DNA from 4 places in the Franconibacter pulveris genome. Region 4 is predicted to be linked to each of the others. Evidence: predicted binding sites of a transcription regulator. Region 4 holds the regulator's gene; each other region holds the start of a gene.
The links. The regulator PurR, encoded in region 4, represses purine synthesis genes. The targets are predictions, from matches to a motif close to CANGCAAACGTTTGCNTG.
Positions count from the first base shown of each region.

Region 1: the regulator PurR is predicted to act here: its motif matches at 1,224-1,241, upstream of purT (formate-dependent phosphoribosylglycinamide formyltransferase).
Region 2: the regulator PurR is predicted to act here: its motif matches at 6,267-6,284, upstream of purH (bifunctional phosphoribosylaminoimidazolecarboxamide formyltransferase/IMP cyclohydrolase).
Region 3: the regulator PurR is predicted to act here: its motif matches at 4,307-4,324, upstream of purM (phosphoribosylformylglycinamidine cyclo-ligase).

Region 1 is NZ_CM165555.1:2,918,562-2,926,587, forward strand. Features, by position in the region: gene ACU4F7_RS13775 (tellurite resistance TerB family protein) at 1-39, opposite strand, end outside; gene yebF (protein YebF) at 159-506, opposite strand; gene ACU4F7_RS13785 (YebG family protein) at 826-1,149, opposite strand; gene purT (formate-dependent phosphoribosylglycinamide formyltransferase) at 1,281-2,459, shown strand; gene ACU4F7_RS13795 (bifunctional 4-hydroxy-2-oxoglutarate aldolase/2-dehydro-3-deoxy-phosphogluconate aldolase) at 2,507-3,145, opposite strand; gene edd (phosphogluconate dehydratase) at 3,208-5,019, opposite strand; gene zwf (glucose-6-phosphate dehydrogenase) at 5,245-6,720, opposite strand; gene ACU4F7_RS13810 (MurR/RpiR family transcriptional regulator) at 7,077-7,943, shown strand.
Region 2 is NZ_CM165555.1:298,939-306,964, forward strand. Features, by position in the region: gene hemE (uroporphyrinogen decarboxylase) at 1-703, shown strand, start outside; gene nfi (deoxyribonuclease V) at 713-1,384, shown strand; gene ACU4F7_RS01520 (YjaG family protein) at 1,428-2,018, shown strand; gene hupA (nucleoid-associated protein HU-alpha) at 2,205-2,477, shown strand; gene ACU4F7_RS01530 (DUF1481 domain-containing protein) at 2,486-3,184, shown strand; gene purD (phosphoribosylamine--glycine ligase) at 3,241-4,539, opposite strand; gene purH (bifunctional phosphoribosylaminoimidazolecarboxamide formyltransferase/IMP cyclohydrolase) at 4,555-6,144, opposite strand; rRNA gene ACU4F7_RS01545 (16S ribosomal RNA) at 6,719-8,026, shown strand, end outside.
Region 3 is NZ_CM165555.1:3,495,855-3,503,880, reverse strand. Features, by position in the region: gene ppx (exopolyphosphatase) at 1-324, opposite strand, end outside; gene ppk1 (polyphosphate kinase 1) at 331-2,391, opposite strand; gene purN (phosphoribosylglycinamide formyltransferase) at 2,566-3,207, opposite strand; gene purM (phosphoribosylformylglycinamidine cyclo-ligase) at 3,207-4,244, opposite strand; gene upp (uracil phosphoribosyltransferase) at 4,477-5,103, shown strand; gene uraA (uracil permease) at 5,186-6,475, shown strand; gene ACU4F7_RS16520 (DnaA inactivator Hda) at 6,570-7,271, shown strand; gene arsC (arsenate reductase (glutaredoxin)) at 7,301-7,654, opposite strand; gene bepA (beta-barrel assembly-enhancing protease) at 7,666-8,026, opposite strand, start outside.
Region 4 is NZ_CM165555.1:2,025,411-2,033,436, forward strand. Features, by position in the region: gene punC (purine nucleoside transporter PunC) at 1-825, opposite strand, end outside; gene punR (DNA-binding transcriptional activator PunR) at 934-1,845, shown strand; gene purR (HTH-type transcriptional repressor PurR) at 1,862-2,887, opposite strand; gene cydH (cytochrome bd-I oxidase subunit CydH) at 3,182-3,271, shown strand; gene ACU4F7_RS09655 (MFS transporter) at 3,533-4,699, shown strand; gene ACU4F7_RS09660 (C40 family peptidase) at 4,744-5,571, opposite strand; gene grxD (monothiol glutaredoxin 4) at 5,915-6,262, shown strand; gene rnt (ribonuclease T) at 6,302-6,952, opposite strand; gene gloA (lactoylglutathione lyase) at 7,049-7,456, opposite strand; gene nemA (alkene reductase) at 7,550-8,026, opposite strand, start outside.

The DNA.
Region 1 (8,026 bases), 890 kb from region 4:
GCCAAGCATTGACTGAAGTTGGTTCATCCAGTTGGTCATGACTGTCCTCTGCTGTTGGGGGGTATCCCGAAAGCGTAAGCGAGCAGGCGTCAAGAAATGTCTGGAAGGGCAAAGAGAGGGAAAAGAATCGGGCAGGAGCGGCTGCTCCTGCCGCGCAATTAAAGCTGGTAGTGGGCTTTGCCCGCTTTGCAGTCGACGGTGACGGTATAGTGAATGTCTCTGTTTTTACCGCGTACCGTCAGCGGCACTTTCCACTTTTCATCCTTGCCGGTTATCTCCTTGCTGTTAATCCAGGCCACCGGGTCCGCCTGGCCCAGCGTCTTCTGGTCATCCGCCCAGCGCACAATGCGGTTTTGCAGGTAATCGCGCTTCACGCTGGCGGCGATAGTTTGCGCATTCGCGCCCTCGCATTTAGGGAACGGCACCTCGCGCGGGTCATCGGCATGGGCGGCGCAGGCGCTGCCAAGGAGCAAAGCGCAGGCTAAAAGATTCCTCTTTTTCATCATTATTACCCTCCACTGTTGGTACAGAGAAAGCCTGGTATAAAACCAACGGAGCGCAAGGGTTTGAAGGCGGCTTTGAGAAATAGCCTTATTAATTACAGGGAGGCGCCAGAAAAGCGCAGAGCGACAGGAGAGCGGAGAGCGGAGAGCGGAGAGCGGAGAGCGGAGAGCGGAGAGCGAAGAGCGAAGAGCGGAGAGCGGAGAGCGAAGAGCGGAGAGCGAAGAGCGAAGAGCGAAGAGCGAAGAGCGAAGACAAGAAAGGTAAAGCAGAGGAGGCCCCATCAGGCCAGCGCGCCGTAGCGCGCTACGCCTCATGCGGATATCAGGCGGCTTTGGTGCGCTTACGCGCCGCGCTTAACGCCACCGCGCCGTTTTCATCGCTTTCAGCCGGCGCTGACTCGCCATTTTCCTGCGGCAGACGACCGGTACGCACGATAGCGCCCAGGCTGTCTTTGTTTTCCGCCATCCACAGCGCGAGCTGCTCGGTCTGCCCCTCTTCCAGGGTTATCGGCGCATGCTGCAGCCAGCCTTCCAGTGCCTCGGCGAGATCGAGCATTTTGTCCCAGGCATCCGCTTCCTTTTTACTGGCAAATGACATTTTTTCCACACCCTCACGGATTACGACGTATTTAATTTCTACCGCCATTTTTGAACCCTCATTACTGTGTATTTATACAGTATAACGCATTCATCTTTGGCATGCAAATGCCTGTTACTGCAAGCGCAATCGTTTTCGTTTATACTCCGGCCAATTTCCTGCATAGCGAGAAAACTATTATGGCTCTATTAGGAACCGCGCTGCGTCCGGCAGCGACGCGCGTCATGCTGCTTGGGGCGGGCGAACTGGGCAAAGAAGTGGCTATCGAATGCCAGCAGCTTGGGGTTGAGGTGATTGCGGTAGACCGCTACGCCGATGCGCCAGCCATGCACGTTGCGCACCGCAGCCATGTCATCAATATGCTGGACGCGGCGGCGCTCAAAGCGCTGGTGGCGAAAGAGATGCCGGACTATATCGTGCCGGAGATCGAAGCCATCGCGACGGATATGCTGATTGAGCTTGAACAGCAGGGTCAGCGCGTAGTGCCCTGCGCGCGCGCCGCGAAACTGACCATGAACCGCGAAGGCATCCGTCGTCTCGCCGCCGAAGAGCTTAAACTTCCTACCTCCAGCTACCGTTTCGCCGACAGCGAAGCCGCTTTTCAGGCCGCCGTTGAAGAAATCGGCTTTCCCTGCATCGTTAAACCGGTGATGAGCTCATCCGGCAAAGGCCAGAGCTTTATTCGCGGGCCGGAACAGCTTGAAAAAGCCTGGCAATATGCCCAACAGGGCGGCCGGGCAGGCGCGGGACGAGTGATTGTTGAAGGCGTAGTGGAATTTGACTTCGAAATTACGTTACTGACCGTGAGCGCGGTCGACGGCGTGCATTTCTGCTCGCCGGTAGGCCATCGTCAGGAAGAGGGCGACTACCGCGAGTCCTGGCAGCCGCAGCAGATGAGCGAAGCCGCGCTGGCGCGCGCGCAGGAAATAGCGCGTGACGTGGTGCTGGCGCTGGGGGGCCACGGCCTGTTCGGCGTGGAGCTGTTTGTCTGCGGCGACGACGTCGTTTTCAGCGAAGTCTCCCCTCGCCCGCATGATACCGGCATGGTAACGCTGATTTCGCAGGATTTATCGGAGTTCGCGCTGCACGTGCGCGCCTTCCTCGATTTGCCGGTCGGCGGCATTCGCCAGTATGGCCCGAGCGCCTCGGCGGTTATCCTGCCTGAACTGGTGAGCGAAAATGTGCAGTATGACAATGTTGACGCCGCACTGGGCGCCGGGCTGCAGCTGCGCCTGTTCGGCAAGCCGGAAATCAACGGCACGCGCCGCCTGGGCGTCGCGTTAGCCACTGGCGAAACGGTTGACGACGCCATTACTCGCGCCAAAGCGGCAGCCGCCGCCATCCGCGTCAAGGCATAAAAAAAGCCCCGTTCAACGGGGCTTTCTTCTTACTGTCGGGCAAAGGGTTAGTTGGCGCCTTCAACCGCTTCGCGAGCCAGTTTAGTAATGCGATCCCAGTCGCCCGCTTCCATCGCGTCGGCTGGCACCAGCCAGGAGCCGCCGATGCACAGTACGCTTTTCAGCGCCAGGTAGTCGCGGTAGTTAGCCGGAGAGATGCCGCCGGTCGGGCAGAAACGCACCTGAGAGAACGGGCCTGCGATAGCCTGCAGCGCTTTGGTGCCGCCATTGGCTTCCGCCGGGAAGAATTTGAACTCTTTCAGACCGTAGTCCATGCCCAGCATTAACTCAGAAACGGTGCTGATACCTGGGATCAATGGAATAGTGCCTTCGGTGGCGGCTTTCAGCAGCGGCTCGGTAAGGCCAGGGCTGATGGCGAACTGCGCGCCCGCTTCAGTTACCGCTTTAAGCTGCTCTGCGTTCAGCACGGTGCCTGCGCCGATGATTGCATCCGGCACTTCTTTAGCGATAACGCGGATAGCTTCCAGCGCGCATTCGGTGCGCAGGGTGACTTCCAGCACGCGCACGCCGCCTGCCACCAACGCTTTCGCCATCGGCACAGCATGTTCCAGCTTGTTGATAACAATGACCGGCACAACCGGACCGGACTTCAGGATCTGTTCAGCACTTGTCTTCCAGTTTTTCATCAGTGGATCTCTCACGCCATTTAATTAAATTCGGTGTGGTGCGGTCTGCCGCGCACCCGGTGTTAAAAAGCGATGCAGGTTGCCCCCTGCTCCGCGCCGGACAGTTTTTCACGCAGCGCGCCAAACAGCTCACGCCCCGTTCCCACGCGCTGGGCGCTGAGATCGGGATGGTAAGCTTCGCGACGCGCCAGCTCTTCATCGTCCACCAGCAGTTGCAGTTCGCCGGTTTGTCCGTTTACGCGGATCAGATCGCCGTCGCGCACTTTCGCCAGCAGCCCGCCATCCCAGGCTTCAGGCGTAACGTGGATGGCGGAAGGAACCTTGCCGGAAGCGCCGGAGAGGCGACCATCCGTGACCAGTGCGATTTTGAAACGGCGGTCCAATAATACACCAAGTGGCGGCATAAGTTTATGTAATTCTGGCATGCCGTTGGCTTTCGGCCCCTGATGCCGCACGACCACCACGCAGTCGCGATCCAGCAGGCCCGCTTCAAACGCAGGCACCACATCATGCTGGCTTTCGAACACCACGGCCGGTGCTTCAACAATCTGGTTTTCCTGCGGAACGGCGGACGTTTTCATCACCGCGCGTCCGAGGTTGCCGCTCAGCACTTTGGTGCCGCCATGGTGAGAGAAAGGCTGTTCAATGGGGGCGATAATATCGCTGTCGAGGCTCGCGCTTGCGCCGTCGCGCCAGTCCAGCTCGCCGTTGTTAAGCCATGGCTCACGCGTATAGCGGCTCAGGCCGAACCCCGCCACGGTATGCACATCTTCATGCAGCAGGCCGCCTTTTAGCAGCTCGCGCATCAGCACCGGGACGCCGCCCGCCGCCTGGAAGTGGTTGATATCCGCCGGGCCGTTCGGGTAGAGGCGCGCCAGCAGCGGCACCACGTCGGAAAGCTCAGAGAAATCGTCCCAGTTGATAATAATGCCCGCCGCGCGCGCCATCGCCACCAGGTGCATGGTGTGGTTAGTTGAGCCGCCGGTCGCCAGCAGCGCGACGATGCCGTTCACCACCACTTTTTCATCAATCATTTTGCCGAGCGGCAGCCCTTCGTTGCCGTTGGTGGTCAGGCGCGTCACCTGCCGGGCGGCGGCGGCGGTCAGCGCTTCGCGCAGCGGCGCGTCAGGATGAACGAAAGAGGAGCCCGGCAACTGCATGCCCATAAACTCCACCACCATCTGGTTAGTGTTGGCGGTGCCGTAAAAAGTGCAGGTGCCCGGCGCATGGTAAGAAGCCGCTTCCGATTCAAGCAGCGCCATACGGTCAACTTTGCCTTCGGCGTAAAGCTGGCGAATGCGGACCTTTTCTTTGTTGGGCAGGCCGCTCGCCATCGGCCCTGAGGGAACAAACACCGCCGGGAGATGGCCAAACGATAACGCCGCCATCACCAGCCCCGGCACGATTTTGTCGCACACGCCAAGATAAAGCGCTCCATCGAACATGTTATGGGAAAGCCCGACGGCGGCGGACATGGCTATTACTTCGCGGCTTAAAAGCGAAAGCTCCATGCCGTCCTGACCCTGGGTTACGCCATCGCACATCGCCGGCACGCCGCCCGCCACCTGCCCCACCGCGCCAACGGCGTGCAGCGCCTTGCGGATCTGCGCCGGATAACTCTCATAAGGCTGGTGCGCCGAGAGCATGTCGTTGTAGGACGTGATGATGGCGATATTGTTACGCAGCATGCTTTTCAACGCGGCTTTATCTTCTGGCTGGCAGGCCGCAAAACCGTGCGCCAGGTTGCCGCAGGCCAGTTGGGAGCGGTGTACCGTCGTGCTGGCGGCGTCGTTGATTCTTGCGAGGTAGGCTTCACGGTAGGCGCGCGAGCGCTCGGCAATGCGTTTTGTTACGCGTAACATTACTGGGTGCATAAAATTTCCTCTTGGTTCGCTGTCGCTGACGTGATGCCACTGCGGGTAATACAACGCATAACTAAGGCATCAGGCAAGCGACATCAGGGGAAAAATCGCTTCAGCCAGTGTAATGAAAAAAGCCCTGCCGGTGAATCCGGGCAGGGCTTTATCAGAGAAAATTTCACACTCTGCTGCGCCAGATCATGTTACCGGTAAAGTTGGCAACAGGCGGCGCGTTCAGCGTTATTCGAACTCGTTCCAGGAGCGGCCGTCGCGGGTGATCATCGCAACAGAAGCCACCGGTCCCCAGGTGCCGGCCTGGTAAGGCTTCGGCGCATCGTTATCCGCCGCCCAGGCTTCGGTGATGGAGTCAACCCACTTCCACGCTTCTTCCACTTCGTCACGGCGCACAAACAGCGCCTGAATGCCGCGCATGGTTTCCAGCAGCAGACGCTCGTAAGCGTCGGCCAGGTGCGTCTGGTTGAAGGTTTCCGAGTAGCTCAGGTCAAGCTTAGTAGTTTGCAGGTTGTGCTTGTGATCAAGGCCCGGCACTTTGTTCAGCACCTGAATATCCACCCCTTCATCCGGCTGCAGGCGAATGGTGAGCTTGTTCTGCGGCAGATCCTGCCAGGAATCTTTGAACAAATTGAGTTCCGGGGTTTTGAAATAGACCACGACCTCAGAACACTTGGTCGGCAAACGCTTACCGGTACGCAGATAGAACGGCACGCCCGCCCAACGCCAGTTATCGATATCCACCCGGATAGCCACGAAGGTTTCCGTGTTGCTGGTTTTGTTGGCCCCCTCTTCTTCCAGGTAACCTGGCACTTTTTTGCCCTGGGCAAAACCAGCGGTGTACTGGCCGCGCACGGTTTTCTCACGCACGTTGGAGCGGTCGATACGGCGCAGGGAGCGCAGCACTTTCACTTTTTCATCGCGAATGCTGTCGGCAGTGAGGTCCGACGGCGGCGACATGGCTATCATGCAGAGAATTTGCAGCAGGTGGTTTTGGATCATATCGCGCATCTGGCCCGCCTGGTCGAAGTAACCCCAGCGGCCTTCAATGCCTACCTCTTCCGCTACGGTTATCTCCACGTGGTCGATGGTGCGGTTATCCCAGTTATTGACGAACAGCGAGTTGGCAAAGCGCAGCGCCAGCAGGTTCAGCACGGTCTCTTTGCCAAGGTAGTGGTCGATACGGTAAACCTGGCACTCCTCAAAGTACTCGCCCACCTGGTCGTTAATTTCACGGGAGGTATCGAGCGACGTGCCGAGCGGCTTCTCCATCACCACGCGCGCGGGCTTGGCGTTGAGCTTCGCTTCGCCAAGGCCCTTGCAGATAGCGCCGAAGGTGCTTGGCGGCATGGCGAAATAGTTAATGGTGACGCGGTTTTTCTGGTCGAGCATTTTGCCGAGGCGGGCGAACGCGCCGGTGTCGTTCACATCCAGATTGCAGAAATCGAGACGCCCGCTCAGCTTGTCCCACAGGCCTTCATCGATTTTCTCTTTCATGAAGGTCTCGAGCGCTTCGCGCACGACGTTGGTATAGGCTTCTTTATCCCAGTCGGCGCGGCCGACGCCGAGAATGCGGGTTTCGGGATGGATTTGCCCGGCTTTTTCCAGCTGGTACAGGGAGGGCAGCAGTTTTCGGCGTGCGAGGTCGCCTTTCGCGCCGAAAATGACCAGGTCACAGGCCTGGGCTGTTTGCGTTACCGCCATGTCATTCTCCTTCGTTTCGGATAACCTGGTCTGCCAGGTTTATTTGTAATTTTCTTACATTGCACTGTACTGCTTTTACGGCTTTCACGGAACTCTTTACCGTAGCACTCTTCGTAAGAAACGATCGGTGAAGGCACACAGTGATAAATAAAGCGCCACCGTAACCCTTCACTGATGATTTTTCACGCTTTTCGCCGCCTGCCAAAATCAGACCGCGATCAAGTTCTGAAAAAAAACAACAACATTATCGGGTGGAGATTACCCCCTGCTTATCCTGCAGGAGTATATTCTGGCTAAAATGCATCGCGATGACACCTTTTCGTGTTTTCGCCCTTTCCATGAGTCCCATACTAGCGATGAACATGCTGGAAAAGATCCAGTCTCAACTGGAAAATCTGAGCAAATCTGAACGCAAAGTCGCCGAGGTTATCCTGGAATCCCCGTCACGGGCTATTCACTCCAGTATCGCTCGCCTTGCAAGCGTGGCAAGCGTCAGCGAACCCACGGTGAACCGTTTCTGCCGCAGCCTTGATACCAAAGGCTTCCCCGATTTTAAACTCCAGCTGGCGCAAAGCCTCGCCAACGGCACGCCTTATGTTAATCGCAATGTCGATGAAGATGACAGCGTAGAGGCCTATACCGGCAAGATTTTTGAGTCCGCCATGGCGAGCCTCGACCATGTGCGCCAGTCGCTTGATATGAACGCCGTGAACCGCGCGGTTGACCTGCTTACCCAGGCGAAAAAAATCGCTTTTTTCGGACTCGGCTCTTCAGCGGCGGTGGCGCACGACGCCATGAACAAATTTTTTCGTTTCAATGTTCCGGTTATCTACTCCGATGACATCGTCCTGCAGCGGATGAGCTGTATGAATTGCAGCGCGGATGATGTCGTGGTGCTGATTTCTCACACCGGGCGTACCAAGAGCCTGGTCGAGCTGGCGCGTCTTGCGCGGGAAAACGACGCCATGGTGCTGGCTCTTACCTCTCAGGGTAGTCCACTGGCGCGGGAAGCAAGCCTGGCCCTGCTGCTGGATGTGCCGGAAGATACCGATATTTATATGCCGATGGTTTCAAGGCTTGCGCAGTTAACGGTGATTGATGTGCTGGCGACCGGTTTTACCCTGCGTCGCGGCGCGAAATTCCGGGATAACTTGAAGCGTGTCAAAGAAGCGCTGAAGGAATCGCGTTTTGATAAAGAGCTTTTAATTCCAGACCAACAGTAATCAAATTGATAACAAAGTTGTCACACATTCACCCATTCGGTTAAGGTCCTTGCTCCAGGGGAGCATCCGATCCGCTGAATTTT
Region 2 (8,026 bases), 1.7 Mb from region 4:
GGGTTACGTAATGAACGCGGTGCGCACTATCCGCCGGGAGCTGAAGGGCGAAGTGCCGCTGATCGGTTTCTCCGGCAGTCCCTGGACGCTCGCCACTTATATGGTGGAAGGCGGCAGCAGCAAGGCTTTCACGCAGATTAAAAAGATGATGTATGCCGAGCCGATGACGCTGCACGCGCTGCTCGACAAGCTTGCGCAAAGCGTCACGCTCTACCTGAACGCGCAAATCCGCGCGGGCGCGCAGTCGGTCATGATTTTCGATACCTGGGGCGGCGTGCTGACTGGCCGCGATTACCAGCAGTTCTCGCTCTACTATATGCATAAAATCGTCGATGGCCTGCTGCGCGAGAATGAAGGCCGCCGGGTGCCGGTGACGCTTTTCACCAAAGGCGGCGGCCAGTGGCTGGAAGCGATGGCGGAAACGGGCTGCGACGCGCTGGGTCTCGACTGGACGACCGATATCGCCGACGCCCGCCGCCGGGTGGGTGACAAAGTGGCGTTGCAGGGCAATATGGATCCGTCGATGCTTTATGCGCCGCCCGCCCGCATTGAAGAGGAAGTGGCGACTATACTTGCTGGTTTCGGCAAGGGCGAAGGCCATGTGTTCAACCTCGGGCATGGCATTCATCAGGATGTGCCGCCAGAGCATGCAGGCGCGTTCGTGGAGGCGGTGCATCGGCTGTCTGCGCCTTATCATCAGTAAGGAGAAGAAATGGATCTTGCAGCGCTGCGCGCACAACAACTGGAACTGGCTTCTAAGGTGGTCCGTGAGGATCGCCTGATAACCGAGACGCCCGCTTTTATCGGCGGCGCGGATGTGGGTTTTGAGCAGGGCGGCGAAGTGACCCGCGCTGCGATGGTTCTGCTTAAGTATCCCTCCCTTGAGCTGGTGGAGTATCAGGTGGCGCGCATCGCCACCACGATGCCTTACATTCCCGGCTTTCTCTCTTTTCGCGAATATCCTGCGCTGCTGGCGGCGTGGGAAAAACTTTCACGTAAACCCGACCTGCTTTTTGTCGATGGGCACGGTATTTCCCACCCTCGTCGGCTGGGCGTCGCCAGCCACTTCGGCATGCTGGTGGACGTGCCGACCATTGGCGTCGCCAAAAAGCGGCTTTGCGGCAAGTTCGAACCGCTCTCCGACGAGCCGGGCGCGGTGGCGCCGCTCATGGACAAAGGCGAGCAGCTCGCCTGGGTCTGGCGCAGCAAAAACCGCTGCAACCCGCTCTTTGTCTCCACCGGTCATCGTGTCGGTCTGGATACCGCGCTGGGCTGGGTGCAGCGCTGCACGAAGGGCTACCGTTTGCCGGAGCCGACGCGCTGGGCCGATGCGGTGGCTTCCGGACGTCCGGCCTTTGTACGTTGGCAAGAAATTCAGGGGTGATTGAGGTAAACTGCGGCTAATTTTCGGTTCGTGAGAGACCACTATGTTACAAAACCCCATTCACCTGCGCCTGGAGAAGCTGGAAAGCTGGCAGCATGTGACTTTTATGGCGTCGCTCTGCGAGCGTATGTACCCCAACTACGCCATGTTTTGTCAGCAAACCGGCTTTGGCGATGCGGCGGTGTACCGTCGTATCCTCGACCTTATCTGGGAGACGCTGACGGTGAAGGACGCGAAGGTCAACTTCGACAGCCAGCTTGAAAAGCTGGAAGAAGCTATCCCGTCCGCCGATGACTACGATATCTATGGCGTATACCCGGCGATTGACGCCTGCGTGGCGCTGAGCGAGCTGCTTCACTCCCGCCTGAGCGGCGAAACGCTGGAGCACGCTATCGAAGTCAGCAAAACCTCAATCACCACCGTAGCGATGCTGGAGATGACTCAGGCTGGCCGCGAAATGACCGATGATGAGCTGAAAGCTAACCCGGCGGTAGAGCAGGAATGGGATATTCAGTGGGAAATTTTCCGTCTGCTCGCCGCCTGCGAAGAGCGGGATGTTGAGCTAATCAAGGGGCTGCGCAGCGACCTGCGCGAAGATGGCGTCAGTAATATCGGTATAAATTTGCAGCAATGAGACAACAAAACGTGATTTACGACCTGTTTTGTCTCACCTGAAGGCTTCCAATTAGCCCCCCGTCTGGTCTACATTTGGGAGGCGAAAAAAAGTGGCTATCGGTGCGTGTATGCAGGAGAGTGCTTTTCAGGCATTTCCGTCGCACTCGATGCTTAGCAAGCGATAAACACATTGTAAGGATAACTTATGAACAAGACTCAACTGATTGATGTAATTGCGGACAAGGCTGACCTGTCTAAAGCGCAAGCGAAAGCTGCTCTGGAATCCACTCTGGCTGCGATTACTGAGTCTCTGAAAGAAGGTGATGCTGTACAACTGGTTGGTTTCGGAACCTTCAAAGTGAACCACCGCGCTGAGCGTACTGGCCGCAACCCGCAGACCGGTAAAGAAATCAAAATCGCCGCAGCTAACGTGCCGGCGTTTGTTTCTGGTAAAGCACTGAAAGACGCTATCAAATAAGATTGCGCATGGCAGTGAACAGTTTTAACAGAGGGGCGATATCGCCCCTTTTGTTTATCCGCCGTCCGCTCTGGGCGCTTGCAGGCGCATTGCTGCTGAGCGCCTGTAGCCATGACGATTCGCTTCCTGCTTTTACCGCCAGCGGCTATGCGGCCGACCAGGGCGCGGTGCGAATCTGGCGTAAAGACAGCGGCGATACGGTTCATCTTTTTACTGCCTTCAGCCCCTGGCGCAGTGGCGACACGTCAACCAGCGACTACCGCTGGCAGGGCGACCAGCTCTCTTCTATTGAAATCAACGTTTACGGCAAGCCGCCGGAAAGCATTAAGGCCCGCTTCGACGACCGCGGCAACCTGAGCTTTATGCAGCGCGAGGTAAATGGTCAGAAACAGCAGCTCTCAAGCGACCAGATAGCGCTTTATCAGTACCGCGCAGAGCAACTGCATAATATCAGTAATGCGCTTCGCGCTGGACGAGTGGTGCTGCGTCAGGGCCGTTGGCATGCCAACCGCACGGTGACGACGTGTGAAGGGCAAACGGTAAAGCCAGAGCTTGACGCCCTGGCGCTAAGCCATATTGAACGCCGCCAGAGTCGCTCCTCTCTTGACGTTAGCGTGGCCTGGCTGGAATCGCCGGATGGCGCGCAGCTTCTGCTGGTGGCCAATCAGGATTACTGTCGCTGGCAGCCAAAAGCTGACAGCTTCTGACAAAGATAAAAAAAGCGGCGGGATAACCCGCCGCTTTTTATTTACGCCTGCGTTTATTATTTTTGCCGCTCGCGAGCAATAGCGCGATAGCCGATATCCTGGCGGCTGAAACAACCGTCCCAGTGAATATCCGCCATCAGCTTATAAGCGCGCTGCTGCGCCTGCGCCACGCTGTCGCCAAGCGCCGTTACGCAGAGCACGCGTCCGCCGCTGGTAACCACCTGCTCGTCTTCACGCAGCGTCGTGCCGGCGTGGAAAACTTTGCCGTCGCCGTTGGCAATCTCTTCCAGCGGCAGGCCATGAATAACGTCGCCGGTGCGGTAGTCGCCCGGATAACCGCCCGCCGCCATCACCACGCCAAGAGAAGGACGCGGATCCCATTGCGATTGCACGGTATCGAGCTTGCCTTCGCAGGCGGCCAGACACAGATCCACAAGATCAGACTGCAGGCGCAACATGATAGGCTGCGTTTCCGGATCGCCGAAGCGGCAGTTGAATTCAATCACCTTCGGGTTGCCCTGTTTGTCGATCATCAGACCGGCATACAGGAAGCCAGTATAGGTGTTGCCTTCCGCCGCCATGCCGCGCACGGTAGGCCATATCACGCGGTCCATGGCGCGCTGGAAGACTTCATCAGTAACAACCGGCGCCGGGGAGTATGCGCCCATGCCGCCGGTATTCGGGCCGGTGTCGCCGTCGCCCACGCGTTTATGATCCTGGCTGGTGGCCATTGGCTCAACATGCTCGCCGTCCACCATCACGATAAAGCTGGCTTCTTCGCCGTCGAGAAACTCTTCCACCACAATACGGTGGCCCGCATCGCCAAACGCGTTGCCTGCCAGCATATCTTTCGCCGCCGCTTCCGCTTCTTCCAGCGTCATGGCGACAATTACGCCTTTGCCGGCCGCCAGACCGTCGGCTTTGATAACAATCGGCGCGCCTTGTTTGCGGATATAAGCTAACGCTGGCTCAATATCGGTGAAGTTCTGATACTCCGCCGTCGGGATGTGATGACGCGCCAGGAAGTCCTTGGTGAACGCTTTTGAACCTTCAAGCTGCGCTGCGCCTTTAGTCGGGCCGAAAATCATCAGGCCGGCTTCACGAAAGGCATCCACAACGCCAATTACCAGCGGCGCTTCCGGGCCGACAATAGTAAGATCGATTTTCTCATTCTGCGCAAAGCTCAGCAGCGCCGGAATATCGGTCGCGCTGATAGCGACATTCTGCAACGTCGGCTCAAGCGCGGTGCCAGCATTGCCCGGCGCGACAAATACCGTTTCCACCTTCGGCGACTGCGCGGCTTTCCAGGCCAGCGCATGCTCGCGCCCGCCGTTGCCAATCACTAATACTTTCATTGTTACGCTCCCTGATTAATGACGGAAATGACGCATGTCGGTGAAGATCATTGCAAGGCCGTGCTCATCTGCCGCAGCGATAACTTCATCGTCGCGAATAGATCCGCCCGGCTGGATCACGCAGGTCACGCCTACGGCTGCTGCTGCGTCGATGCCGTCGCGGAACGGGAAGAACGCGTCAGAGGCCATGGCGGAGCCTTTTACTTCCAGCCCTTCATCCCCCGCTTTAATGCCGGCGATTTTGGCCGAGTAAACGCGGCTCATCTGACCCGCGCCGATGCCGATGGTCATGTTCTCTTTCGCATAAACAATAGCGTTAGACTTCACAAACTTTGCGACTTTCCAGCAGAACAGCGCGTCGCGCAGTTCCTGTTCGGTCGGCTGGCGTTTCGTCACTACGCGCAGATCGCCTTCGGTCACCATGCCCAGGTCGCGGTCCTGTACCAGCAGCCCGCCATTCACGCGTTTGAAATCAAGGCCCGCTACGCGGGATTGCCACTCGCCGCAAACCAGCACGCGTACGTTCTGTTTAGCCGCGGTGATTTTCAGCGCTTCTTCGCTGGCGGACGGGGCGATAATCACTTCTACAAACTGGCGGGAGATAATTGCCTGCGCGGTTTGCGCATCCAGCTCGCGGTTGAAAGCGATAATGCCGCCGAAGGCGGACGTTGGGTCGGTTTTATAGGCGCGGTCGTAAGCTTCCAGAATAGAGTTGCTCACCGCCACGCCGCACGGGTTGGCATGTTTAACGATGACGCAGGCCGGTTCGCTAAACTCTTTTACGCATTCCAGCGCCGCGTCGGTGTCTGCGATGTTGTTATAAGAGAGCGCTTTGCCCTGCACCTGCTGCGCGGTTGCAACGGAAGCCTCTTTTATCTCTTCTTCTATATAGAAGGCGGCTTGCTGGTGGCTGTTCTCGCCGTAACGCATATCCTGCTTTTTAATAAAGCTCAGGTTCAGCGTGCGCGGGAAACGACCGGCTGGCTCTTTCGTCTCACCGTGATAGGCGGGCACGAGGCTGCCGAAGTAGTTGGCAATCATGCCGTCATAAGCGGCGGTATGCTCGAAAGCTTTAATCGCAAGGTCGAAACGGGTTTCAAGCGTGAGCGAGCCTTCGTTCGCGTCCAGCTCATTAATAATGGCTTCGTAGTCGCTGCTCTTAACCACAATAGCGACATCTTTATGGTTCTTGGCGGCGGAGCGGACCATCGTCGGGCCGCCGATATCAATATTTTCTACCGCGTCTTCCAGCGTACAGCCTTCACGGGCAACGGTCTGGGCAAAGGGATAAAGGTTGACGACCACCATATCGATAGGGGAGATGGCGTGCTGCGCCATTATCTCATCATCCTGACCGCGGCGGCCGAGGATGCCGCCATGTACTTTGGGATGCAGGGTTTTGACGCGTCCATCCATCATTTCCGGGAAACCGGTATAGTCAGAGACTTCGGTGACCGGCAGACCCGCTTGCGCCAGCAGACGCGCGGTGCCGCCTGTAGAGAGCAGCTCGACGCCACGTTGAGAGAGCGCCTGGGCAAATTCGACGATACCGGCTTTATCAGAAACGCTGAGCAGAGCGCGGCGTACAGGACGACGTTGTTGCATGGTATTAAATCCCCTGGATTTTGGTTCATTGCAAAGAGCGTTAGCTGAATATTGCACATTTCTTCTCGCAAAACTCAGCTAACGCCCCGAAAGGGGCATCCTTGTCATCGGGGTGACATTGTAACGAAAACGTTTGCGCGGCGCTCGCAAAATTTCGGGTTCAGCTGGGTTTGTGGATAACTCTGTATATAAAAGGGTATAAGGGCGGGTTTTGCTGGGGAATTCAGCAGTCAGTCATTTTTGTGTCATTTTCCTGTTGCGACGAAAAGAGAACTCCCTATAATGCGCCTCCATCGACACGGCGCTGGTGAACAACATCACACAGCGACGGTGAGTCGGAAGAGAAAAAATCCTGAAATTAAGGGTTGACTCTGAAAGAGGAAAGCGTAATATACGCCACCTCGCGACAGCAGGCTGAATGCCGCGTCGCACTGCTCTTTAACAATTTGTCAGACAATCTGTGTGGGCACTCAGGGCTGCGATATCTTAACGTCTTCGGACGATAAATGATTAGCAAGTCTCATGAGTGAACACGTAATTCATTACGAAGTTTAATTCATTGAGCATCAAACTTTAATTGAAGAGTTTGATCATGGCTCAGATTGAACGCTGGCGGCAGGCCTAACACATGCAAGTCGAGCGGCAGCGGGAAGTAGCTTGCTACTTTGCCGGCGAGCGGCGGACGGGTGAGTAATGTCTGGGAAACTGCCTGATGGAGGGGGATAACCACTGGAAACGGTGGCTAATACCGCATAACGTCGCAAGACCAAAGTGGGGGACCTTCGGGCCTCATGCCATCAGATGTGCCCAGATGGGATTAGCTTGTAGGTGGGGTAACGGCTCACCTAGGCGACGATCCCTAGCTGGTCTGAGAGGATGACCAGCCACACTGGAACTGAGACACGGTCCAGACTCCTACGGGAGGCAGCAGTGGGGAATATTGCACAATGGGCGCAAGCCTGATGCAGCCATGCCGCGTGTATGAAGAAGGCCTTCGGGTTGTAAAGTACTTTCAGTGAGGAGGAAGGCGTGATGCTTAATACGCATCGCGATTGACGTTACTCACAGAAGAAGCACCGGCTAACTCCGTGCCAGCAGCCGCGGTAATACGGAGGGTGCAAGCGTTAATCGGAATTACTGGGCGTAAAGCGCACGCAGGCGGTCTGTTAAGTCAGATGTGAAATCCCCGGGCTCAACCCGGGAACTGCATTTGAAACTGGCAGGCTTGAGTCTCGTAGAGGGGGGTAGAATTCCAGGTGTAGCGGTGAAATGCGTAGAGATCTGGAGGAATACCGGTGGCGAAGGCGGCCCCCTGGACGAAGACTGACGCTCAGGTGCGAAAGCGTGGGGAGCAAACAGGATTAGATACCCTGGTAGTCCACGCCGTAAACGATGTCGACTTGGAGGTTGTGCCCTTGAGGCGTGGCTTCCGGAGCTAACGCGTTAAGTCGACCGCCTGGGGAGTACGGCCGCAAGGTTAAAACTCAAATGAATTGACGGGGGCCCGCACAAGCGGTGGAGCATGTGGTTTAATTCGATGCAACGCGAAGAACCTTACCTGGCCTTGACATCCAGAGAACTTTCCAGAGATGGATTGGTGCCTTCGGGAACTCTGAGACAGGTGCTGCATGGCTGTCGTCAGCTCGTGTTGTGAAATGTTGGGTTAAGTCCCGCAACGAGCGCAACCCTTATCCTTTGTTGCCAGCGGTTAGGCCGGGAACTCAAAGGAGACTGCCGGTGATAAACCGGAGGAAGGTGGGGATGACGTCAAGTCATCATGGCCCTTACGGCCAGGGCTACACACGTGCTACAATGGCGCATACAAAGAGAAGCGACCTCGCGAGAGCAAGCGGACCTCATAAAGTGCGTCGTAGTCCGGATT
Region 3 (8,026 bases), 1.5 Mb from region 4:
AACCTGTTCAGCGCGCTTAAGAAACTCCGGCGCGTTAACTGCCTGACGCAGGGTATGGGTGCCAACAATGCAGACGTTAGCGGGCGAGAAGCCCTGCAACCGTTCGGCAAAGAGCGAAAGGCAGGAGAGGCCGCGCTCCATGGCCTCCTCCGTCAGCATATTATTGGCGTCCAGCCCGTCGGCCAGATGCACACGCTGTTTCAGTCGTCCGATGATTTGCATCGCGCCATCCACAACGCGGGCGATGACCATATGGAAGCTGTTAGAGCCGAGGTCGACCGCAGCGAATTCCTGCGGTCGCGGAGCTTGTGAGTTTATCGGCATAGAGTATCAGTCAGGTTGCTCGAGTGATTTGAGATAGTCGTAAATCGCCAGCTGCGCGCGCACTTTCCGGCGATTGCCGCGCGGCACGTAGCGATTGCTCAGTTCTTTATCGATAATACGGGCTTTCACCGTATCGCTGAACAAGATGTCGATAATATCCAGGATCCGCTGCTTGAGTCGAGGATCAAGCAACGGCGCGGCAACTTCGATACGGTAATCGATGTTGCGCGTCATCCAGTCTGCGGAAGAAAGATAAACCTGCTTATCGCCGCCGCGCTCGAAGATATAGATGCGATCGTGCTCAAGATAGCGGTCCACGATGCTGATTACACGAATATTATCACTCAGCCCTTCCAGCTGCGGGAGAAGCGAGCACATACCGCGAATCAGCAGGTTTACCGGCACGCCGGCGCTCGAAGCGGCGTAAAGCCGGTCCACCAGACCTTTATCGACGAGGTTATTCAGCTTAAGCGTAATGCCGGCAGGCAAGCCCTGCTGCGCATTGGCGATCTCGGTGTCTATCATCTCATAAAGCAGGCGGCGAGAATTTTGCGGCGACACCAGCAGGTAGTCGAAGCTCACCGGGCGATAGGGGTTCTCGATAAAATTAAAGACGCGGCGCACTTCGTTGGTGATGCGCGCATCGGCGGTCAGCAGCGAGTAGTCGGTATAAATGCGCGCGGTTTTCTCGTTAAAGTTACCGGTGCCGATATGGGCGTAACGCACCACTTCCTCTCCCTCTTTACGGGAGATAAGGAACAGTTTGGCGTGAATTTTAAGCCCGGGGGCGGAGAAAATAACATGCACGCCCGCCTCGGTGAGGCGTTTCGCCCAGTGGATATTCGCTTCTTCATCAAAGCGCGCCTGAAGCTCCACCACCACCGTCACTTTTTTGCCGTTGTGCGCCGCATGGATCATGGAGTCGATGATGCGGGAATCTTTCGCCACGCGGTAGATGTTTATCTTAATAGCCAGCACGCTTGGGTCGAACGACGCCTGACGCAGCAGCTCCAGCACATGTTCGAAAGTGTGGTAGGGGTAGTAGAGCAGCACGTCGCGCTCGCGAATGGCGTCAAAGCCGTTGCGGAATTTATCAAACCAGATATGACGCAGGCGCGGCAGCGGCTTGTTCACCAGGTTTGCTTTGCCGACATTCGGGAAGCTGATGAAGTCTTTGAAGTTGTGATAACGACCGCCTGGAATTATCGAGTCGTAGCGAGAAATAGAGAGCTTCTGGCGCAGCATTTCTACCATCGCGTCCGGCATATCGCGTTGATAAACAAAGCGTACCGGCTCAGCGGTCAGACGCTGCTTGAGGCTTGACGACATAAGTTCCAGCAGGCTCGACTCCATCTCATGCACTAAATCGTACTCGGCGTCGCGCGTCATCTTCATGGAGTAAGCGTTGAGCGCGTCGTAATCGAAAAAGCCCTTAAAGATGTCTTCCAGACAGAAACGCAGGATGTTATCCAAAAGAATCATTGGTTTACGTCGGCGCGGCGCTTCCGGCGGCAGGTTGACGAAGCGCGGTACTTTGTCGGAGGGGATCTCAAGCAGCGCATAGCGGATTTCATCGCCGCGAATAATCTCCACCGCCAGATAGGTGTAATCGTCTTTCAGAAACTGAACGAGATCGGTGTCGCGGTTGATAAGCGTAGGGGTAATGTGCTGGCGCAGATAATGTTTGAAATAGTGGCGCAGCCAGGTTTGCTGATTCTCAGAAAGCTGTCTTTCGTTAATGAGGAAAATTTGATTGCGCGCCATCTCCAGCAGCAGATCGTTATACAGGCCGTCAAACTCTTGATCCGCTTTCAACACGCGGGACTGGATCTTGCCTAACAGGTGGCGGGAATGTGAGTGTGAACCCTGCTCTTCGCTAATGATGATACGGCGCTTGAGTTCCGCGAAGCGCACCTTGTAAAACTCATCGAGGTTGTTGGAGTAAATCCCCAAAAAACGCATGCGCTCAATCAGCGGGTTGCTTTTGTCCGCCGCCTCCTGGAGCACGCGCTCGTTGAAAGAGAGCCAACTCAGTTCTTTTTCGATATATAGCTTTTCCTGACCCATTACTACTCACACTCCGGTTTATTCACTCGGGACGTGGCAAATCCGTCTCAGCCGCTATTATGGCGAGCATTGCCGCACGATGTCCAACTGTGCCAGAGAAGTATGACAAGAAAGCGCGCGGCCTGCCGAAAATGGACTGAACATATTGAAAAAAGGGCCATTTGGCCCTTTTTATCATTCGTCTGCAGCGTGTCCCTGAGCGGGAAGCGGGAGTCCGTCCAGCCAGGCGGCGCCATCGCGCATCGCCAGACGTCCGTCGACATACCAGCTTATTACCAGCGGGTAAATGGCGTGTTCCTGATGCTGCACGCGGGCGGTTATCTCCTCTTCCGTGTCGCCCGGGAAAACCGGCACTTTCGCCTGCAAAATAACCGGTCCGCCGTCGAGTTCGTCGGTGACAAAATGTACCGAAGTGCCGTGCTCTTCGTCGCCGTTTTCCAGTACCTGGCGGTGAGTATGCAGACCTGGATACTTCGGCAGTAGGGAAGGGTGAATATTGATAAGCCGCCCCTGATAATGCGCGACAAAATCGGGGCTGAGGATGCGCATATAGCCTGCCAGCACCACGAGGTCCGGCGCGTAGGCGTCGATCTCCTGCATGAGCTCGCGGTCGAAAGCTTCGCGGCTGGCGAACTGCGCCGCTGTCAGCGCATGGGCGGGAATGCCCGCCTCGCGCGCGCGCTCAAGGCCGAACGCGTCGGCCTTATTGCTGAACACCGCTTTGATGGCGCCGTTAATCCGCTTTGTCTCGCAGGCGTCGATAATCGCCTGCAGATTGCTTCCGTTGCCGGAAATAAGCACCACGATGTTTTTCATTACTCAATAACCACGCGCTGTTCGGAATCAGAAGCGTTGATGATACCGATTTTCCACGCCTTTTCACCTTTGCTGTTAAGCAGTTGCAGCGCGCCGTCCACCTCAGAGGCGGGCAGGGCGATAACCATGCCGACGCCGCAGTTGAAGGTGCGATACATCTCGTGACGGCTGACGTTGCCCGCCTGCTGCAGCCAGGTAAACACCGCAGGCCACTGCCATGACGATTCGTCGATAACGGCCTGGGTGTTATCCGGCAGCACGCGCGGAATATTCTCCCAGAAGCCGCCGCCGGTCAGGTGGGCGATAGCATGCACATCGACTTTCTCAATCAGCTCCAGCACGGATTTGACATAAATGCGCGTCGGCGCCAGCAGGTGATCCGCCAGCGGTTTGCCTTCCAGTTCGGTAGCTTGCGGGTCCGCGCCGCTCACCTCAAGGATTTTGCGCACCAGCGAATAGCCGTTGGAGTGCGGGCCGCTGGAGCCAAGGGCTATCAGCACATCGCCATCCGCCACTTTTGCGCCGTCGATAATTTCAGATTTTTCAACCACGCCTACGCAAAAACCAGCGACGTCGTAATCTTCGCCGTGATACATGCCCGGCATTTCGGCGGTTTCGCCGCCTACCAGCGCGCAACCCGATTGCAGGCAGCCTTCGGCGATGCCGCTAATCACGCTGGAAGCCGTCTCTACGTCCAGCTTGCCGGTCGCGTAATAGTCGAGGAAAAAGAGCGGCTCGGCGCCCTGAACCACCAGATCGTTAACGCACATGGCGACAAGGTCGATACCGATTGTGTCGTGACGCTTCAGATCCATCGCCAGGCGCAGCTTGGTGCCGACGCCGTCAGTGCCGGAGACCAGCACGGGCTCGCGATATTTTTGCGGCAGAGCGCACAGCGCGCCGAATCCGCCCAGTCCACCCATCACTTCCGGGCGGCGGGTCTTTTTCACTACGCCTTTGATGCGGTCAACCAGAGCGTTGCCTGCGTCAATATCTACACCGGCGTCTTTATAGCTGAGAGAGGTTTTATCGGTCACTGCACAATCCCCACGCGGTTGCGGTTGGTGGTATAAGAGAAAACGCGGCAATTCTAACAGCCAAGGCAAACGTTTGCTATCCCCTTCTCTTTGAGAAAGCGCTTCTGCCTTTGGCTGACTGATTCCCGTTCGCTTGATCGCGATCAAGCCCATTACGTATGGCGCGCGCTTGAAAAAGCGGTATAATCCGGCGATTTTTTTTGTGGTAGCCACTTTTCTGGGGAGAAAGAGTATGAAGATCGTGGAAGTGAAACACCCACTCGTCAAACACAAGCTTGGCCTGATGCGCGAGCATGACATCAGCACCAAACGCTTTCGTGAACTCGCCTCTGAAGTCGGGAGCCTGCTGACCTACGAAGCGACCTCCGACCTGGCTACCGAAAAAGTAACCATCGAAGGCTGGAACGGCCCGGTGGAAGTCGAACAGATTAAAGGTAAGAAGATTACGGTAGTGCCTATCCTTCGCGCCGGGCTTGGCATGATGGAAGGGGTACTGGAGCACGTGCCGAGCGCGCGCATCAGCGTGGTAGGCATCTACCGTGACGAAACCACGCTTGAGCCAGTGCCTTACTTCCAGAAACTGGTTTCGAATATCGACGAGCGCATGGCGCTGGTGGTCGACCCGATGCTGGCGACCGGCGGTTCGATGATAGCCACCATCGATCTGCTGAAAAAAGCGGGCTGCAGCAGCATCAAAGTGCTGGTGCTGGTAGCGGCGCCGGAAGGCATCGCGGCGCTGGAAAAAGCGCATCCGGACGTTGAGCTTTACACCGCTTCTATCGACAAAGGACTGAATGAGCACGGATACATTATTCCGGGCCTCGGCGACGCGGGCGACAAGATATTTGGTACGAAATAAAAAATGAGCCGACTTTGATAGTCGGCTTTTTTTTGGTCCAGCAACATAACATTTGCACACAACGACACTTGAGGAAAACACTATGACGCGCCGTGCTATCGGGGTAAGTGAAAGACCGCCGCTTTTACAGACTATCCCGCTTAGTTTGCAGCACCTGTTCGCCATGTTTGGCGCTACCGTGCTGGTGCCAATCCTGTTTCATATCAACCCGGCTACCGTGCTGCTGTTCAACGGCATCGGTACGCTGCTTTATCTCTTTATCTGTAAAGGAAAAATTCCCGCTTATCTGGGCTCAAGCTTTGCCTTTATCTCACCGGTGCTGCTGCTGCTGCCGCTCGGTTATGAGATGGCGCTGGGCGGCTTTATCGTCTGCGGCGCGCTCTTTTGCCTGGTGGCGCTGATCGTGAAAAAAGCGGGAACCGGCTGGCTGGATGTGATGTTCCCGCCTGCGGCGATGGGCGCCATTGTCGCCGTTATTGGCCTGGAGCTGGCGGGCGTCGCCGCCAACATGGCAGGCTTGCTGCCGGCGCAAGGGCAGACAGCGGATTCCACGACCATCACCATCTCGCTGGTAACGCTGGCGGTAACGGTATTCGGCTCCGTGCTGTTCCGCGGCTTCCTCGCCATTATCCCGATTTTGATTGGCGTGCTGGCGGGCTACGCGCTCTCTTTTGCGCTGGGCGTTGTGGACACCGCGCCTATCCAGCAGGCGCACTGGTTTGCATTGCCGACGTTTTACACCCCGCGTTTTGAATGGTTCGCCATCTTTACCATTCTGCCTGCGGCGCTGGTGGTTATCGCCGAACATGTCGGTCACCTGGTGGTAACGGCGAACATTGTGAAGAAAGATCTGCTGCGCGACCCGGGCCTGCACCGCTCGATGTTCGCCAACGGCTTCTCCACCATGATTTCCGGTTTCTTCGGCTCCACGCCGAACACCACTTATGGCGAGAACATCGGCGTAATGGCAATCACCCGCGTTTACAGCACCTGGGTTATCGGCGGCGCGGCTATTATCGCCATTCTGCTCTCTTGCGTCGGCAAGCTGGCCGCGGCGATTCAGATAATCCCGGTGCCGGTGATGGGCGGCGTTTCGCTGCTGCTTTACGGCGTAATTGGCGCCTCCGGCATCCGCGTGCTGATCGAATCCAAAGTCGATTACAGCAAAGCGCAGAACCTGATCCTGACCTCCGTGATTCTGATTATCGGCGTGAGCGGCGCGAAAGTGCATGTTGGCGCGGCGGAGTTGAAAGGCATGGCGCTGGCGACTATCGTCGGCGTAGGTTTAAGCCTTATTTTCAAACTTATCAGCGTGTTGCGCCCGGAAGAGGTGGTGCTGGACGCGGATGAACAGGCTGAAAAACATTCCTGATCCTGATACCGGGCGGCGATCCGCCCGGTTCAACAGCGAAACGATTCTGTGGTAAACTCAGCGCGTTTTTCTGTAAGCCTTTGAAGAGGTCCCTCTGAACACTCCGGCACAGCTCTCTTTGCCGCTCTGGCTGCCCGACGATGAAACCTTCGCAAGTTTCTGGCCGGGTGATAATCCTTCGCTTTTAGCCGCGCTACAGAATGTGCTGCGCCAGGAGCACAGCGGGTACATCTATTTCTGGGCCAGAGAAGGGGCCGGTCGCAGCCACCTGCTGCACGCCGCCTGTGCCGAGCTTTCCCAGCGCGGCGACGCCGTGGGCTACGTTCCGCTCGATAAGCGCACCTGGTTCGTACCGGAAGTGCTGGAAGGAATGGAGCAACTCTCGCTGGTCTGTATCGACAACATCGAATGCATTGCCGGCGACGAGCCCTGGGAGATGGCTATCTTCAATCTCTACAACCGGATCCTGGAGTCGGGCAATACCCGGCTGTTGATCACAGGCGATCGTCCGCCGCGCCAGCTTAACCTGCATCTGCCGGATCTCGCTTCGCGCCTCGACTGGGGGCAAATCTATAAGCTGCAGCCGCTTTCGGATGACGACAAGCTGCAGGCGCTGCAACTGCGCGCGCGTTTACGCGGGTTTGAGCTGCCGGAAGATGTGGGGCGCTTTCTGCTTAAACGCCTGGATCGCGAGATGCGCACGCTGTTTATGACGCTTGATCAACTCGACAGAGCTTCTATTACCGCCCAGCGCAAGCTGACCATTCCGTTTGTCAAAGAGATTCTGAATCTATAGCGGGCAGGGTGCCCGCTACAAGGTGAGGATTACAGGATTTCCAGCACTGACTCCGGCGGGCGGCCAATGCGCGCCTGGCCGTTGTTAACCACAACCGGGCGTTCAATCAGCTTCGGGTTATTCACCATCGCCGCAATCAACGCCTCGTCATTTGTTTCATCAGCAAGCTTAAGCTCTTTATAGCAATCCTCTTTAGTGCGCATAAGCTCGCGCGGGCTCTTCATGCCGAGCATGTGCAATAACCCTTTCAGCGTCTGCGCATCGGGCGGCGTATCCAGATAAAGCACTACCTGCGGCTCAACGCCGCGCGCTTTTAACAGGTTCAGCGTTTCGCGGCTTTTAGAGCAGCGCGGGTTGTGATAAATCGTCACGTCCTGAGACATGATTTCTCCTTTTACATTTTTTCGTAAGGGCGGAAGCGCTGCTGTAGCTGGCGCAACTGGTCGATACGGGCGTCGTAGCGCGCCTGCTGGAGGCTGCCGAGCTTCACCTGCGAGCTGGCGCCGCTGAGCAGGTTGATGGCCTGGTCGAGCTTGCCGAGCAGCGCCATGACTTCCGCGCGCGCCGCCAGCTCCTGGTCGCGGTTGCCGAGCTTCGCCTGCGCCTGCGCCAGCAGATCCCAGCCGTTGGTATCGTCCGGATGCGAGAAGGTATAGCGGTTGAGGATTTTCACCGTTTCGCCAGGCTGGCCGCCTTCCAGATAAGCGTTGGCCAGGTTCAGTTGCAGCACCGGGTTATTTTTTAAATCCGGCGCG
Region 4 (8,026 bases):
CAGCCAGGGCAGCAGCCGCGCGCCCGGCAAGCGTTGCAGCGCAGCGCGGCAGCCATAGCCGCCGATAAGAAAGGCAATCGTCTGCGGCACATAACTTAAGCCAATTACAGCAGGGCTGTAGCCCATTTCACTAAGAATAAAGGGTGAGCCGGTCAGCCAGGCGAAAAAGCTGGCGGAGCAGGCGGCGTAGATAAGCACATTGCCGCGATAAGCGGATGAGCGCAGCAGGGTGCCAAAGCGGATTTTTTCCGCCTGCGGCTCAGCATGAGGTTTTACTCGCGGCTGCAGGCGCAGTGCTGGCAACATCAGCAGCAGCGTCACGGCGAACAGTACGACGAAAATGGCCCGCCATTCGAAATGGTTCAGCAGCCAACTGCCCAGCAGCGGCGCCAGAGCCGGAGAAAGCCCCACCAGCGGCATAATCGTCGCGAAAATACGATTAACGCGGTGCGCCGGGTAGTAATCCGTGACCAGCGCCTGCCAGATAACCGCGGCGGCGCACACGCCTACCGCCTGCACGAAGCGCAACGCCAGCAGCGCCGCCGCGTTTTCCACCCACAGCATACCTATGCAGCCGACGGCGAAAATGGCGAGGCCCGTCAGCAGAACGGGACGACGGCCAAAGCGGTCTGAAAGCGGTCCCCAGATCAGCTGCGCCACGGCGAAACCCGCCAGAAACAGGCTCAGGGAGGCGCTGATTGCCGCCGCCTGCGTTTGCAGATCCTGCTGAATAGCGGCGAAAGCGGGCAGATACATATCGGTCGCCAGAAAGCCGAGCACGCTAAGCCCGGCCAGCCAGACAAGAAAAATTTTCGAGGGTTGCATAAGTTCCTCTTATGACGCTTTAACGAAGACCGCGAGTGTAAAGAGTGCAGCCTGCAATGTGAAACGCTAATATTTGGCGATTGCATTCAAAAATTTTGCAGGCATAACATGTGGTCCGAATATTCTCTGGAAGTGGTTGATGCGGTTGCTCGCAGCGGGAGTTTCAGCGCGGCGGCGCAGGAGCTGCACCGCGTGCCCTCAGCCGTGAGCTATACGGTGCGGCAACTGGAGGAATGGCTGGCGGTGCCACTCTTCGAGCGCCGCCATCGTGACGTAGTGCTCACGCCCGCCGGCGCCTGGTTTTTAAAAGAAGGGCGCTCTGTTATCAAAAAAATGATGATCACGCGTCAGCAGTGCCAGCAAATAGCCAACGGCTGGCGCGGGCAGCTTTCTATCGCTGTCGATAACATTGTCCGCCCCGAACGCACCCGCCAGCTGGTGCTGGATTTCTATCGGCATTTTAATGATGTCGAACTGAAAATTTCGCAGGAGGTTTTCAACGGCGTCTGGGACGCGCTGGCGGATGAACGCGTGGAGGTGGCGATTGGCGCGACGCAGGCGATTCCGGTAGGCGGCCGCTACGCGTTTCGGGATATGGGCATGTTGAGCTGGCATTGCGTGGTGGCAAGCCAGCACCCCCTTGCGCAACAGAACGCGCCGCTTAGCGACGACCAGCTGCGCGAATGGCCCTCGCTGGTGCTGGAGGATACGTCGCGTTCGCTGCCCAAGCGCATTACCTGGCTGCTGGATAACCAGCGTCGGGTGATTGTGCCGGACTGGCCTTCGGCGGCGGATTGCCTGAGCGCGGGTCTGTGCGTCGGCATGGTGCCTTCGCATTTCGCGCGCCCGTGGCTTAAGCGCGGCGAGTGGCGAGCGCTGACGCTGGAAAACCCGTTCCCGGACGCTGCCTGCTGCCTGACGTGGCGGCAAAACGACGCCTCGCCAGCGTTGCAGTGGCTACTGGCGTATCTGGGAGACAGCGAGACGTTGAATCGGGAGTGGTTGCGGGAGCCGGATTAGCCGGCCCCCGAAGGGATCAGCGGCGATAGTCGCGGAACGGACCGTCCGCCACGGAGCGGCGTTCAATCAGACGCGGATGCACTTCAATGGTCTGCGACTCTTCACGCTTGTTGACAATACGGTCCAGCAGCATGTTGAACGCCGTCTGGCCGAGGGTCTCTTTCGGCTGGTGAATAGTGGTCAGCGCCGGGCTGAAATAGCGGGCGTTGCGCACGTTGTCATAGCCAATAATAGAAATATCGTGCGGTACGCGCAGCCCCATCTCGTCGGCGGCGCAAATCGCGCCCATCGCCATGATATCGCCGCCGCAAAAGACTGCGGTGGGGCGGTGCGGCTGCGAAAGCATCTGCTGCATGGCGCGATAGCCCGATTCCGGCTCGAAGTCGCCCTGGACAATCCAGTTTTCCGGCATCGAGATCATCGCTTCCTTCAGCGCCTTCATAAAGCCCGCCAGGCGGCCTGCGCCGGTGTTGCGCTCAAGCGGTCCCGGGATAACGCCGATTTCGCGATGGCCGCGTTCGATTAAATAGCGCCCGGCGATGTATCCGCCCTGGAAGGCGTTATCGACTACCGAGTCGGTGAAGTCCGCTTTCGCCTCGCCCCAGTCCATCACCACCATAGGAATGTGACGGTACTCTTCCAGCATGCTGAGCAGCGATTGCGGGTATTCGGAGCACATCACCAGCAGACCGTCGACGCGCTTTTGCGCCATCATCGACAGGTAAGCGCGCTGTTTTTCCAGGTTGTTATGGGCGTTGCCAAGAATCAGCGTGTAACCCTTGGCGAAACAGCTGTTTTCCACCGCTTCGATGATCTCTGCGAAATAGGGCGCTTCGCTGCTGGTGGCGAGCAGACCGATGGATTTGGTGTGGTTAACCTTAAGACTGCGCGCCACGGCGCTCGGCGAGTAGTGCAGTTCTTTAATGGCCGCCCATACCGCGTTGCGCGTCTCTTCCGCGACAAAACGGGTTTTGTTAATTACATGTGATACGGTTGTAGTGGAAACGTTTGCTCGCTTCGCGACGTCTTTAATTGTTGCCATTAGTTGTCACTCCAGACCATGCCCTAACTTCCTGAAAAAACGTTGGTTAAACGTTTGCCTACGCTACCCCCTTGCGGCAACGAAAACGTTGCATCAGGCCGGGAAAAGCCAGTTCGGCTGGAAGGAGAGGGGGGTAATGGCCGGTACATAATAAATTAGCCGAGAATTTTGGCCGATCTTGCGCAAAAGGGGAAGAGGGAAAACGCATATCAGACTAAATCAAAGAGGATTTTTGCGTCCGACTATGTAAAAATGAAGCGCACCCGCTTTTTGTAGGGTTAAAAAGGAGAACAAATGAGTACCGAACTGAAATTTTCGCTAGTCACCACCGTCGTTGTGCTGGGTCTGATTGTGGCTTCGGCGCTGACGGCGGTAATGCACTGATTCGCTTGCCGGGAGAGGGGTTAACTTTCCCTCTCCTCATCATTTTTCCTTATAAATCCCCACGTTGTCCTTTCTTTTATTGCCCGTTCGGGTAATCATTAGCAAATAACAAAAAAGCTACACCCTTAACAAAATCGCAAATATCTTTTGCGATTCTTGTGACTTCTGTCCCAAAGCTATATCTGACATGCTGATTGGCATTCCGTTCTTGTCAGTTGCGCAACAGCCGCTGACGCTCTCTCGTTTTGTCTGGAGTTTTGCATGAGAGTTAATTTTCCTTTACTGGCGCTGGCGATTGGCGCTTTTGGTATCGGCACCACCGAGTTCTCGCCGATGGGGTTGCTGCCGGTTATCGCGAAAGGCGTTGATGTGTCTATACCCGCCGCCGGCATGTTGATTAGCGCCTATGCGATAGGGGTGATGGTTGGCGCGCCGTTGATGACGCTGCTGCTTTCGCACCGCTCGCGCCGCAACGCGCTTATCTTCCTGATGGCGATTTTTACCGTCGGCAACGTCCTCTCGGCCATTTCGCCGGATTACGGCACGCTGTTGGCGTCGCGCATCCTCACCAGCCTCAACCATGGCGCTTTCTTTGGGCTGGGTTCCGTCGTGGCGGCAAGCGTGGTGCCGAAACATAAGCAAGCGAGCGCGGTGGCGACCATGTTTATGGGATTGACTATCGCCAACATCGGCGGCGTGCCTGCGGCGACCTGGCTTGGCGAAGTTATCGGCTGGCGCATGTCATTCCTGGCGACGGCCGGGCTGGGCGTCGTCTCTATGATAAGCCTCTTTTTCTCCTTGCCGAAAGGCAGCGCGGGCGAGCGCCCCGATGTTAAGAGCGAACTGGCCGTGCTGATGCGCCCGCAGGTGGTCAGCGCGTTGCTGACGACGGTGCTTGGCGCCGGCGCGATGTTTACGCTTTACACCTATATTGCGCCAGTGCTGCATAAAGTGACCGACGCTACGCCTGCATTTATTACCGGCATGCTGGTGCTGATTGGCGTAGGCTTCTCAATTGGCAACTACCTTGGCGGGCGTCTGGCGGATCGTTCGGTGAACGGCACGCTTAAAGGATTCCTGCTGCTGCTGATTGTGATTATGGCCGCTATCCCGCTGCTGGCGCGCAGCGAGGTGGGCGCAGCGGTAAGCATGGTTATCTGGGGGGCGGCGACCTTTGCCGTAGTGCCGCCGTTGCAGATGCGCGTAATGCGCGTGGCGAGCGAAGCGCCGGGCCTTTCTTCTTCGGTGAACATCGGCGCGTTTAACCTCGGCAACGCGCTGGGCGCGGCGGCAGGCGGCGCGGTTATCCAGGCGGGTCTTGGCTACAGCGTTGTACCGCTAATGGGGGCGATTATCGCCGCGCTGGGACTGCTGCTGGTCCTTTTCTCCTCACGGCGCAATGCTGAAAAAGCCTTCGCGGCGGAATAAATAAAAAAGGGAAGCGCAGGCTTCCCTTTTTTTGTGCTTAAAATTCAGCGGATGGTACGCGGCGTCATCACCCGACGCGCGCCAACATAGTGACGCTGCCAGTAATCTTCGCTCAGTGAAGTTATCTGAATATCCCGACCGCTGCGCGGAGACTGGATAAACTTGCCGTTGCCGACATAAACGCCCACGTGATCGGCGGTGCCGCGCCCCTGAGTGCGGAAGAAGACCAGATCGCCGCTCTCCAGCTCGCCTCGGTCAACCGGGGCGGCGTCGCGCAGGTGGTACATCTCATTAGCGGTACGCGGAATGCGGAACTTCACCAAATCTTTATAGGCGTAGTAGATAAGCCCGCTGCAATCGAAGCCGGTGCGCGGCGAGGAGCCGCCCCAGCGGTAAGGCTTGCCTATCTGGCCCATTAGCTTGGTAAGCGCCGTTTTTTGCGCTTTCTGCACGCGAAGCTTATGCGCTGCGGCGATGGTAGTCGGCTGGTCCGATTTAACTTTCACACAGCGTTTTTTATGGCCTTTGCGTTTGGTGCACTGCTCGGTGTAGGCCAGCGTCTGCGCTTTTTTGCCTTTCAGCGTTAAGTCAGAAGAGGAGATTTTACCGCGCCGCGCAAGTGTTTTGCCGGATGCTGACGCTTTGATTTTTTTGCTGGAAGAAGAGGCGACGCGCTTAGTGGAAGTTTTGCCTGAGGATTTTTGCTTGCTGGTGGTCTTAATCTGGCTGCTTTTCTTCTTAGTTTTAGCGCTGTGCGCCTTTTGAATAGCCGACGGACGCGCGTTTTCTGAAGCGTGCGTTAACGGACTCAGTGTCAGACTGGTAAAAAATAGAGCACAGAGCGTGATGGTGATTTTATTAATCCGCGCCACTGAGCATTCCCCTGATGATGGCGGCAATCGTGCCCGCGTATGATTTTTTAAAAACCAGCCGATTCTAATCTAAAAAAATGACAAAAGTTAATAGCCATTTGCCGTCATCGATACGTTTCGTTATCAAGCGCAAAAAAAATGCGCATTTTTTCGCTTTCCCGCGTCGCGTTGTCGGTATGTAAAGCGAGCTGTCGGCAAAGATAGTATGCCGATCGGCGGCATAAAAGTGTTATTCTTAATGAATGTTTAACCCCGGCTACGGGCGTGGCGGCCAGCGCAAAATCTGCGCCCGGCCGTTACAATGAAAAGCTCCTGCCGTTAAGAAGCTTGAGGAAGCAAGACAATGAGCACAACCCTTGAAAAAATTCAGCGCCAGATCGCCGAAAACCCCATCCTGCTTTATATGAAAGGTTCGCCGAAGCTGCCAAGCTGCGGCTTCTCCGCCCAGGCCGTGCAGGCGCTTTCCGCCTGCGGCGAGCGCTTCGCTTACGTAGATATCCTGCAAAACCCGGATATCCGCGCCGAGCTGCCGAAATACGCTAACTGGCCGACCTTCCCGCAGCTGTGGGTAGATGGCGAATTGGTCGGCGGTTGCGATATCGTTATCGAAATGTATCAGCGCGGCGAGCTGCAGCAGCTCATTAAAGAAACCGCGGCGAAGTACAAATCTGAAACGCCGGATGCTGAATAAGCCGATGTAATAAAAAAGCGACCCACCGGGTCGCTTTTTTTATGGCGTGTCTTCAGCCGCAGGCAACGGCCAGCCGCCGAGCCGCTTCCAGCGGTTAACGATTTCACAAAACAGCAGCGCCGTCTGCTCGGTATCGTAAAGCGCGGAGTGCGCCTGGGTGGTATCGAAGGGAAGGCCCGCCGCGGTGCAGGCTTTTGCCAGCACCGTCTGCCCCAGCGCCAGGCCGCTTAACGCCGCCGTGTCAAAAGTGACGAACGGATGAAAAGGGTTGCGTTTCAGGGAGGCGCGCTGCGCTGCCGCCATCATAAAGCTGTGATCGAACGTCGCGTTATGCGCCACCATAATCGCCCGGTTGCAGTCGCTCTCCTTCATCCCCTTGCGCACCATTTTAAAGATAGCGTGCAGCGCGTCATATTCGCTCACGGCGCCGCGTAGCGGATTGTGCGGATCGATGCCGTTAAAGGCCAACGCTTCCGGCTGCAAAATAGCGCCTTCAAAAGGCTCGACGTGAAAGTGAAGGGTCTCATCCAGCGAGAGCCAGCCCTGTTCGTCCATCTTCAGGGTGACGGCGGCAATTTCCAGCAGCGCATCGGTTTTGGCATTAAATCCGGCAGTCTCCACATCGATGACGACGGGGTAAAAGCCTCGAAAACGGTCGCACAGACCTGCAAGTTGCGGGGTATCGGACATCAGGGTCTCATATAATGGGGAGTTGAAGCAGCGCGTATTATGGCAAATTTCGGGACGGGATGCAGCAGGGCGGGCGCGAAGGCCCGCCAGGAAGGATCAGTTGCCGAGGCCGCGACCGGCGTCTTTTTCTTCGATAAGCTCAATCTTATAGCCGTCCGGATCTTCCACAAACGCGATAACGGTAGTGCCGCCTTTTACCGGGCCCGCTTCACGCGTCACGTTGCCGCCGTTGTTGCGAATGCGCTCGCAGGCTTGCGCCGCGTTTTCCACGCTAATGGCGATGTGGCCGTAAGCGGTGCCGAGCTCATAGCTCTCCACGCCCCAGTTGTAGGTCAGTTCGATAACCGCTTCTTCGCTCTCCGGGCCATAACCGACAAACGCCAGAGAATATTTATATTCCGGGTTTTCGCTGGTGCGCAGCAGCTTCATGCCCAGCACGTTGGTGTAGAAATCAATAGAGCGTTGCAGATCGCCGACGCGCAGCATGGTGTGAAGTAAGCGCATAATGTCCTCTTAAATCTATGAAATGTAAGTCGTGGTTTGTTAAATCACTGTTATGAGTATAGCGGCGAAAGAACGCCGCTATCAATGAAGGGATTAAAGTGTCGGGTAATCGATGTAGCCTTCCGCGCCGCCGCCGTAGAAGGATTCGGGGCGCTGCGGGTTGAGCGCTGCTTTTTTGCGCAGGCGTTCTACCAGGTCCGGGTTCGCAATGTAGTCGCGGCCAAAAGCCACGGCGTCAATTAATCCTTTTTCGATCAGCGCTTCGGCTTTTTCACGGGTATAAGCGCCAGCGCCGATAATCGCGCCGTCAAAGCGCTCGCGCACTTTCTGGCGGAACTCATCGCTGTAAGGCGCGCCGCCCGCCCAGTCCGGCTCGGACAGGTGCAGATAGGCGATGCCGCGTTTGTTGAGCTCTTCAATCAGGTAAAGCGCATCCGCTTCTTCATCCGGGCCGTTATCGACATTCTGGAACGTGCCGACAGGCGACAGGCGAATGCCGATGCGATCGGCGCTCCACTCTTTGCTGACCGCGTCGATCACTTCCAGCACCAGACGCGCGCGGTTTTCTAC